DNA from 3 places in the Kitasatospora sp. NPDC101447 genome. Region 2 is predicted to be linked to each of the others. Evidence: riboswitches for the same ligand, from Rfam matches in the RefSeq annotation. Region 2 holds a riboswitch; each other region holds the start of a gene.
The links. A riboswitch is a leader RNA that binds a small molecule or an ion and turns the genes downstream of it on or off. The one in region 2 is predicted to bind cyclic di-AMP.

Region 1 (3,264 bases), on a different contig from region 2:
GGTGCTGCTGCTGAACCGGCTGGCGCGGCCCTGAGCGTCGGCCCGCTAGGATGACACCTGGTCAGCGCCGCGTCCACGACCGTGTGCGGGTGCGGTGAAGCCGGTGTGGTGAACGGGGTTCACGCCTTCGGGGGAGTGGCAAAGCGGATAGATCCGCACTAGGGTCTGGCGTCAAACCTATTTTCCGGTTCCTCATCCGATCGGGTGAGTCCGTTGGAAGAAGGAGCCGGTCCCTTGGCCTCCCACCGCCGTCCCAAGCAGCCGAGCCGCGCGCGGATCTCCGTGCTCACCGCTGCCGCTGCGACCGCGGTCGCCCTCTCCGCCCAGGTGGCCGCGCACGCCGCGCCGCAGCCGAACAAAACGGACGTCAAGGCGCAGATCGACCAGCTCCAGGAGGAGCAGGAGCAGGCGGCCGAGAAGTACAACGGCGCCAAGGAGCGGGCCGACCAACTGCGCAAGCAGGCCGACCAGCTGCAGGACCAGGTGGCCCGCGGCCAGGAGCAGATGACCCAGCTGCAGGGCGGCCTGGCCGAGGTGGCCGGCGACCAGTACCGCAGCGGCGGCATCGACCCGTCCGTCCAGCTGATGCTCTCCTCCGACCCGTCGGGCTACCTGGAGAAGGCCTCGACGGTCCAGCAGGCCAGCACCACCCAGGCCGAGGCGCTCAAGTCGCTGCTGGACGAGCAGCGCCGGCTGGACCAGGAGAAGACCGAGGCGGCCGCCGTGCTGGCCTCGCTGGACAGCACCACCAAGGACCTGAACCAGGCCAAGGCGGACGTCAACACCAAGCTGCAGGCCGCCCAGGACCTGCTGAACTCGCTCAGCGCCGCCGAGCGCACCGCGCTGAAGGCCCAGCAGGCGCAGGACGACCGGGCCTCGCGCGGCAGCGACCGGGTCGACCTGAGCAACCTGCCGCCGGCCAGCGGGTACGCCGCGGTGGCCGTCGCCAAGGCGATGAGCAAGCAGGGCTCGCCGTACGTGTGGGGCGCCACCGGTCCGAGCACCTTCGACTGCTCCGGCCTGATGCTCTGGGCGTACGGCCAGGCCGGCGTCTCGCTGCCGCGCACCTCGCAGGAGCAGGGCCACTACGGCACCGCGGTGCCCGGACTGGCCGCGGCCCAGCCCGGCGACCTGGTCATCTACGGCGGCGACATGCACCACGTCGGGATGTACATCGGCAACGGCATGGTGGTCCACGCGCCGCACACCGGTGACGTGGTGAAGGTGATGAAGGCCGACGCGATGCCGATCAACACCATCCGCCGGGTCTGACGGCCCGACACCCTCCGGGGGCCCCGTCCGGGCCCCTGTGATCCGCGCCACCTCCGACGGGGTGGCGTTCGGGTTTTCGACCGTTTCGCGAGCGGCGGGTGAGACCTGATCAGCCTTGCGTACGGTCGTGATCACCATCGGTCATTTTCACAAAAGAACTTGGGTAATCTTCCGTCTTTTTTCTGACAAGGATTTGAACCGATCACGGTTCAGTTACTAGGGTCGTGCTTCGAACCACCGCACTGTCGATCACCCAGCCAGGGTGGCGGCGGTGGTTACCGCCGAGTTCGCGAGGCAGCGGGGCAGGTCGAAGCGACTGCCCGACAGGGGAGCCCAGTGGTCGGGGGCGCTGCGGAGCGGAGCCGGGGAACCACGTTCCTCCGGGGTGAATCGGCGCCAGGTCGGCCGCTGGAACGGCCGTGAGGCGTCGTAGGGCATGCTTCCGGCCCGAACCCGTCAGCTCACCCGGTAGGCGGACGTAGGAAGAAGGAGCCCGCCTTCGTGGCGTCCCATCGTCGTCCCAAGCCAGCAAGTCGCGCCCGGGTCTCGATCCTGACCGGTGTCGCCGCCGCTGCCGTCGCCCTCTCCGCGCAGTCCGGCGCCCACGCCGACCCGCAGCCGACCAAGGACCAGGTCAAGGAGCAGGTCGACCAGCTCAACGAGCAGGCCGAGGTGGCGACCGAGCAGTACAACGCCGCCCAGGAGAAGCAGCAGACCCTGGAGAAGCAGGTCTCCGGCCTGCAGGACCAGGTGGCCCGTCAGCAGGCCCAGGTGACCGAGCTGCAGGGCGGACTCGCCGAGATCGCCGGGGAGCAGTACCGCAACGGCGGCATATCCCCGACCGTCCAGCTGATGTTCTCGTCCAGCCCGGACAACTTCCTCAACCAGGCCGGTGCGCTGAACCAGGCCGGTGACACCCAGAAGAACCAGCTGAAGCAGCTCCAGGAGCAGCAGCGCAAGCTCGACCAGGACCGCACCGAGGCCCAGGGCAAGCTCGCCGAACTGGAGTCGACCACCCAGCAGCTGAAGGCCTCCAAGGACGAGGTCCAGGCCAAGCTGAAGGCCGCCCAGGACCTGCTCAACACCCTGACCGAGCAGGAGCGCCAGGCGCTGCGCGCGGCCGAGGAGAAGGCCGCCGCCGACGCCAAGGCCCAGGCCGACGCCGCCGCGAAGGCGCAGCAGAACGCCGACCGCGCCTCGCGCGACAACAGCCGCACCGACCTCTCCACGCCGTCGTCCACGCCGGCCGGCAAGCTCCCGGCCCCGGGCAGCTCGCGCGGTGCCGCCGCGCTCTCCGCCGCCGCCTCCAAGGTCGGCAGCCCGTACGTGTGGGGCGCCACCGGCCCGAGCTCCTTCGACTGCTCCGGCCTGATGGTCTGGGCGTTCAACCAGGTCGGCGTGTCGCTGCCGCGCACCTCGCAGGAGCAGGCCCACGCCGGCACCCGGATCGGCACCGACCTGTCCCAGGCCCAGCCCGGCGACCTGCTGATCTTCTACGGGGACGCCCACCATGTCGGCATCTACGCCGGCAACGGCCAGGTGCTGCACGCCCCCAAGCCGGGTGCGTCGGTCCGCTACGAGGCCGTCACCAACATGCCGCTGAGCGGCATCGTGCGGGTCTGACCCCGTTCGGCTCCTCGCAGGCCCGGTCTTCCACCACGGAAGGCCGGGCCTGCGGCGTTGGCGGCTGCTCGGGCTGATGTCCGATTGAAGGTCAAATATTCGGGTCCGTAGGGGTTTGGACTCGCTTGCCCGGACTCGCTAACGTCTGCCACCGGACTCCCGCTCGACGGCCGCCCGCCACGGGCGGCCGCGGGGCCGCGCCGCAGGATTGGAGCCGCTGCCGTGCTTGTGCACCGCCGTTCCCAACTGCTCGCCCGTGCACTGGTGCTGACGGCGGCCGCCACCACCGCGCTGGGCGTGGCGACCGGCGGCGGCGCCCACGCCGCCCCCGGCAGCCCGGACCCGGCCGACCGCAAGGACGTCCAGGCG
Region 2 (3,264 bases):
CCGGGTGTACACGGTCATCGCTTTGCCACGGTACGGATCGCCACAGCGCTGCTCACCGGGTGTGCGACCGGCACATGGGCACCCGTCGCGCACCGGTCCTACCGTCCGGCCATGAGACGCACCCCCACGGCCGGTACCGGCGCGAGACACGCCCGCGTGAGACGTACCCCCACCACGCTCACCGCCGTCCTACTGGCCCTCGCCGCCCTCCTCCTCGGCACCTCCGCCCCCGCCTCCGCCCGAGCTGGGACCGCCTCCGCCCGAGCTGGGACCGCCTCCGCCCGAGCGGGGACCGCCACCGCCGCCCTCACCCTGGAAGCCGCCTTCCCCGCCCCCGGCAACGGCTGGGCCAAGGTCGAGCGCTACCTCGACACCACCCCCGGCTTCCGCACCGAGCAGTTCCCGTCCGACGGCCGCGGCGACCAGGACGGAGCCCGCCGGACGTACTTCGGCACCGGTGAGCCCTCCTCCGGCCGCTTCCTGCTCTACTCCGCCACCGGCTGGGACACCGGCAGCCGGGCCGCGCCCGTCCTGCTGGTCCACGGCGCCAACGACAACGCCGACCGCGCCTGGGCGAACCCGGGGGAGAGCGGCACCTGCGGCGCCGCGACCTGCCCGTCCACCGGCCTCGCCCAGTACCTCGCCGGCACCGGCCACCGGGTCTTCGCCATCGGCTTCGCCCACAAGCACGGTGACAACCTGCTCCAGGCGCAGGCCGTCGGCGACGCGATCGCGCTGATCCGGGCCCGCCTCGGGGCCCCGCAGGTCGACGTGGTCGCCTGGAGCAAGGGCGAGGTCGCCGCCAGGGCGTACGTGTCCTCGGTGCGGCCGTCCTGGGGGCGGGCGTACGCGGGCGACGTGCGCCGTCTGGTCACCCTCGGCGGGCCGAACGGCGGGCTCGACTACGTCTACGCCCACGGCTGGTCGTTCGACCTGGCGACGTGGCCGGCCTGCGGCGGCACCGCCAACGCACCGTCCCCGCACCTGTACATGACCTGCTACGGCACATACACCGCGCAACCCTGCCTCGGCGTGCTGCCGGCCGGCGGGTACGACTGCTACCCGGGCCAGCGCCAGCTGCTCGCCCGCTGGGACGGCAGGTACGGAGTGGACGGCAGCGCCCAGGACTGGTGGACCACCTACTACGGCGGCCAGGGGTTCTACACCTCCGGCCAGGGCATCCAGGCGGCGATCGACGCGGGCTCCCTGATCGCCCCGCTCCAGCAGGCCGGGATCCCGGCCGCGGTGCGCACCTACCTGCTGGCCGGCGGGTCGGCGGACATCCCGGGCGTGCTCAACGAGAACCGCGGGCCCAGCGACGGCATCGTGTTCACGGCGAGCGCCCTGGACACCACCGGCATCGCGACGGTCGGCGGCACCCGGCTGCTGAGCGGCCTCGACCACCTGGAGCTCGGGTGGGCGCCGGAGGCCGAGAGCCAGGTGGACGCCTGGCTCGGCTGAACGCCCGGCCGGAACGCGCAACCGGAACGCGCAACCGGAACGCCCGGCCGGACACCCGCAGAGCCACCCCGCCGGGCATCGTTCCAGGCCACGTGAACTGATCAACTCGGCCGCCACACAGCGTCGTTGATCGACACCACTGTGAGCTGCGCGACAACCCGTCCGCCGGAGTTGTCCGTTTACGTACGGCCTGCCTAGCCTGCAACGGTCGTCCGCCCCTGGCGGACCCCGCCGCCGGGACGCCGAGTCCCGTCCACCCGTCGGCGGGTCACCGAGCACCACAGCGGACGGGAGCGGGGAAACCAAGGTCGGCGCCCGGCCCGTGCGCTCGCGCGTACGGGTCGAGGCTAGGGGTGAAGCCGCTCCACAGGCGGCCGGGCAACTGCAGCCCGAACCCGACAGCTAACCTCGCAGGCGTCGCAGAGGTCACCTCATGCCCAAGCCTGCTGCCCGGCGCCGTGCACCGCGTCACGCCCGCCCCTCCCACCGCGGCCGCAACGCCGCCTTCGCCGCGACCGGGGCGCTCGCCATCAGCGGCGCCGGCCTGCTCGGCGTGCCGTCCGTCACCGGTGCCCAGGCGGCCACCGTTCCGACCGTCACCCAGGACCGGCTCGCCCCCGCCACCATGGTCGCGGGCAAGGCCGCCACCGCCTCGCTCGGCCTGCACTCCTCGGCCTGCTTCACCGCCAAGACTGTGGGCGTGGGCGTCCGCGACGCGCGCGGCACCAACCTCGACTTCCCCGGCAACGCCTCCAACGTGCAGATCTGCCCGAGCGGCGTGAACTTCACCAGCGGCGCGCGCACCCTGCCGGCCGGGACGTACACCGAGTTCGGCTTCTGGCAGGACCTCGGCGGCGTCTGGCACAACCTGCCCTCGCAGCAGCTGGTGGTCTCGACCACCGCCACCCCGGCCCCGGCCCCGACGGCCACCCCGACCCCGGCCCCGACGGCCACCCCGACCCCGGCGCCGACCCCCACGCAGACCCCGAGCGCCGCGCCGACCCCGACCACCCCCGCGCCGACCCCGAGCGCCACGGCGAGCCCGACCACCCCCGCGCCGTCCTCCCCGGTCGCCGGCAAGTCGCTGACCTGGTCCGACGAGTTCAACAGCGCCATCTCCTGGGGCCAGCGCTGGGTCGGCGACAAGAGCACCGCCTACAAGTACGGGAACCACAACCCGGACGACAACAAGCTGGACTGGCTGAACAAGAACAACGTCAGCGTCGCGAACGGGGTCGCCACCTTCACCGCCACCTCCGGCGGCCCGGCCCTGGAGAACGGCAAGCAGTCCTGGAACACCGGCTTCCTGACCACCGAGGGCTCCGGCGAGGGCTTCCAGGTCAAGACCGGCGACTACGCCGAGACCCGGGTCAAGCTGCCCGCCGGCACCGGCGCCTGGCCCGCCCTGTGGACCTGGAAGAACGGCAACGGCGAGGTCGACTCCTTCGAGTACCACCCCGACAACCCGAACCTGCTGGAGCTGACCAACCACGTCAACCCCGGCAACGCGAAGTACTACACCGACGCGAGCGCCGTCGCGAAGGACCAGTGGGTGACCATCGGCACCTACTACGGCGCCAACTCGGTGGACTGGTACGTCAACGGCGCGAAGGTCTTCTCGGACGGCAAGGGCGTCGGCGCCAACTGGTCGGCGTACCTGATCCTCAACCTCTCGGTGTGCGCGGGCCAGTACCACCCCGCGCCGCAGGGGACCGCTCCGATCACCATGGCCGCCGACTACGTCCGCGTCTACCGGTAGTCGGGTAGGACGTCCCACCGGTCGCCGGAAGCCGGCAGCCGCTC
Region 3 (3,264 bases), on a different contig from region 2:
GGCGCGCCGGCCCTGGTGCTCGCCGTGCCCACGGCCGCCGGGCCCGAGTCCCGCTCGGTCGTCGAGGAGCTGCTCTCCATCGTCCGCAGCGAGCAGAACGGCGTCCAGGCCGCAGTCGGCTACCTCCCCGGCGACTCCGCCGAGGGTGAGGGCGGCGAGGACCGCACCGTCGCCGAACTCCTGGCCACGGCCGCCGAAGCCGGCCTGCCGATGCCCGTCCTGGTGCCGCTGGTGCCCGGTCCGCACGGCTTCCTGCCCGAACTCCACGCGCTCGCCGCCGAGTACGGCGCGCCCGTCACCGACGCGCTCGGCCCGCACCCGCTGCTCGCCGAGGCCGTCCACGTACGACTCTCCGAGGCCGGGCTGGCCCGCGCCGACCGCGCCCGGCTCTTCGCCATCGCGACCGCCGCGGACGGCGTGGTCCTGACCACCGTCGGCGGCGAGGACGCCGCCGCCGCGGCCGGCATCACCGGCGTGCTGCTGGCCGCCCGCCTGGCCGTGCCGGTCGTGGCCGCCGCGCTCGACGTGCCCGGCTCGGTGGCCGCGGCCGTCGACCACCTCAAGGAGACCGGCTCCCAGCGCCCGGCGCTGGCCCCGCTGGTGATCGGGCCGGAGGCCGACTCCGAGCTGCTCGCCGCGGCCGCCGAGGAGACCGGCTGCCCGTCGGCGGCGCCGCTGGGCGCGTACCCGACCGTCGGCCAGCTGATCGCCTCGACCTACCTGGCCGCGCTGCCCGCACCGTCCGCGGAGGAGCTGGCGCGGGCCGAGGCGGAGGCGGCGGCCGCCGCCGAGGCCGAGGGGGTCGTGGAGGGCACCCGTGGCGCCCACGCGGCCGCCGAGGGGCCTGCCGGACAGTAGCGGACACCGCGCGCCCGTCGGCGCGCACACGGGGCCCGGAACGACTTGCGTTCCGGGCCCTTCGCTTTGCCCGCTTTCCCGCTCTTGCGGCGTACGGGAGTTACCGGAGTTAAGCGAACAATGAATGGAATGTCCGTTCTGCTGCTGTTTGCCGGGGAATGGCGAGCGCACTCCGGGGCGCTCGAATCACGTCCGCCCCACCGGTTCGACCGGTGCGCCATTTCGCGCTTCGACACACCGTCATGCCATTCCTGAGACAAAGACAGTTGTGGGCATCCGCAATCGCATTGCCGAAAAACGATCATTTACGATCATGATTAGCCGCCAATTTGGCACTTCCCACTAATCCGTGATGCCCGTCACAGCTATTTGCAGTTTGAACTTAAGTCTGCTTAACGTGCTCCCCGTTCGTGACCACACGGACCCAGTTCATCCGCGACGCCGAGTCCTGCCGTCGGATGTCCTGGCAGCGCGAAAACGCACCACGGCAGGAGCGGGGGACCCACAGGTAAGTCGCCCCGGACCGCTCCCAGGAACGGTTCAGGGCTAGGGGTGAAGCCGCGCTCACGCGCGGCCGGGCAACTCCGGCCCGAATCCGACAGCTCACCTCGCAGGCGTGGGAGAGGACCGCGTCTTCATGCTGCCCACCAACGGCACCCGTCTGTCCAGCCGCACCCGCCGCGTGATCGCCGCCATCGGCGTCGCGGGCGTCGGCCTCACCGTCCCGTGCCTCGTCTCCGGCACCGCCTCCGCCGCCTCCGTCGCGACCTGGGACAAGGTCGCCCAGTGCGAGAGCAGCGGCAACTGGAGCATCAACACCGGCAACGGCTTCTACGGCGGCCTCCAGTTCACCCAGAGCACCTGGTCCGCCTTCGGCGGCACCGCCTACGCCTCGCGCGCCGACCTGGCCACGAAGGACCAGCAGATCGCCGTCGCGGAGAAGGTCCTCGCCTCGCAGGGCCCCGGCGCCTGGCCCGTCTGCTCCGTCAAGGCCGGCCTGACCAAGGGCGGCACCCCCGCCGCCGTCGACACCTCGGCCGCTGCCGCTCCGGCTGCTCCGGCCGCCCCGGCTGCTCCGGCTGCCAAGCCCGCCGCCCAGACCCCGGTCCCGGCGGCCAAGCCCGCCAAGCCGGCCGCGCCCGCCCAGGACACCGCCGACTCCGCCGCCGGCACCTGGGCCCAGAAGCACCAGCAGGCCGCCCAGAGCGACGACTACACCGTGGTCGAGGGCGACTGGCTGTCCTCGATCGCGGACAAGCACAACGTCCAGGGCGGCTGGGAGCGGCTGTACGAGCTCAACCGCAGCACCCTGACCGACGGCCCGAACACCATCTACCCGGGCCAGCACCTGACCTTCGGTGACCACGGCCAGACCCAGCAGTCCGCCTCCTCGGACAAGTCCGGCTCGGACTTCACCTGGTTCAACCGCTCGCAGAAGTCCGGTCAGTCCGCGAACGGCGGTTCCGTGAACGCCAAGCCGGTCGCCCAGACCCAGACCCCGGCCGCCCAGGCCCCGGCCCAGGCCCCGGCCGCCAGCGGCAGCATGGCCGCCGCGGTCGCCTTCGCCGAGTCCAAGGTCGGCCAGGCGTACGTCTACGGCGGCACCGGCAACGGCGGCTGGGACTGCTCCGGCCTGACCCAGGCCGCCCTGCGCGCCGCTGGCATCTCCGTCCCGCGCGTCGCCGCCGACCAGGCCGCCGCCAGCACCCACGTCTCGCTGGACAGCCTGCAGCCGGGCGACCTGCTGTTCTGGTCCAACAACGGCAAGGACTCGGGCGTCTACCACGTCGCGATCTACGTCGGTGGCGGCAAGTACGTCGAGGCCGCCAACCCGAGCGCGGGTGTGCGCGAGCAGACCGTCGCCAACTGGGCCCCGGACTTCGCCGGCCGGGTCTGAGCACGGCGAGACGGCTGACGGCAGGCAGCTGACAGCTGACAGCTGACAGATTTCAACATCTGTCAGCTGTCGTCCGTCGTCCGCAGACCGCGGGCCGTAGCCGTCGGCCGCCAACCGAACACTGATCACCCGCCACCCCCGGGGAAGAGTCTGGTCGCTCCTCCCCGGGGGTCGCGGCGTATCCCCGTGGTGGAACCGGACCCGAACGGGCATGCTGCTGCTCTGCACCCGAGGAGGAGTCACATGGCCCAGGTCACCGTCACGCTCGACGCGAACCTCGCGATCGACGCGATGATGCTCTCCGGTACCAAGAACCCGCAGGACGCCGTCGAACTGGTCCTGCGCGACTACCTGGCCCGCGGCCGCCGCACCGAGGCCCGCACCGGCGACCCGGCCGACGGCAACCGCCTCGCCCAGGACCGCACCACCGACACCGAGCACGGCTGAGCGCAGTCGAGATCTGCCGAGATCTGCCGAGCGCTGCCGAGCAGGGCCGAGCAGGACCGAGC

Region 1: another riboswitch for cyclic di-AMP. It lies ahead of ACIRST_RS13500 (NlpC/P60 family protein); the one in region 2 lies ahead of ACIRST_RS33275 (hypothetical protein).
Region 3: another riboswitch for cyclic di-AMP. It lies ahead of ACIRST_RS35920 (transglycosylase family protein); the one in region 2 lies ahead of ACIRST_RS33275 (hypothetical protein).

Annotation. Positions count from the first base shown of each region.
Region 1 covers NZ_JBIWNL010000007.1:225,069-228,332, forward strand. Annotated here, with positions in the region: gene ACIRST_RS13490 (NYN domain-containing protein) at 1-34, shown strand, start outside; gene ACIRST_RS13495 (NlpC/P60 family protein) at 235-1,272, shown strand; cyclic di-AMP (ydaO/yuaA leader) riboswitch at 1,610-1,763, shown strand; gene ACIRST_RS13500 (NlpC/P60 family protein) at 1,774-2,895, shown strand; gene ACIRST_RS13505 (NlpC/P60 family protein) at 3,118-3,264, shown strand, end outside.
Region 2 covers NZ_JBIWNL010000034.1:59,899-63,162, reverse strand. Annotated here, with positions in the region: gene ACIRST_RS33280 (esterase/lipase family protein) at 157-1,461, shown strand; cyclic di-AMP (ydaO/yuaA leader) riboswitch at 1,728-1,893, shown strand; gene ACIRST_RS33275 (hypothetical protein) at 1,895-3,220, shown strand.
Region 3 covers NZ_JBIWNL010000041.1:14,756-18,019, forward strand. Annotated here, with positions in the region: gene ACIRST_RS35915 (hypothetical protein) at 1-858, shown strand, start outside; cyclic di-AMP (ydaO/yuaA leader) riboswitch at 1,329-1,488, shown strand; gene ACIRST_RS35920 (transglycosylase family protein) at 1,475-2,755, shown strand; gene ACIRST_RS35925 (hypothetical protein) at 2,999-3,202, shown strand.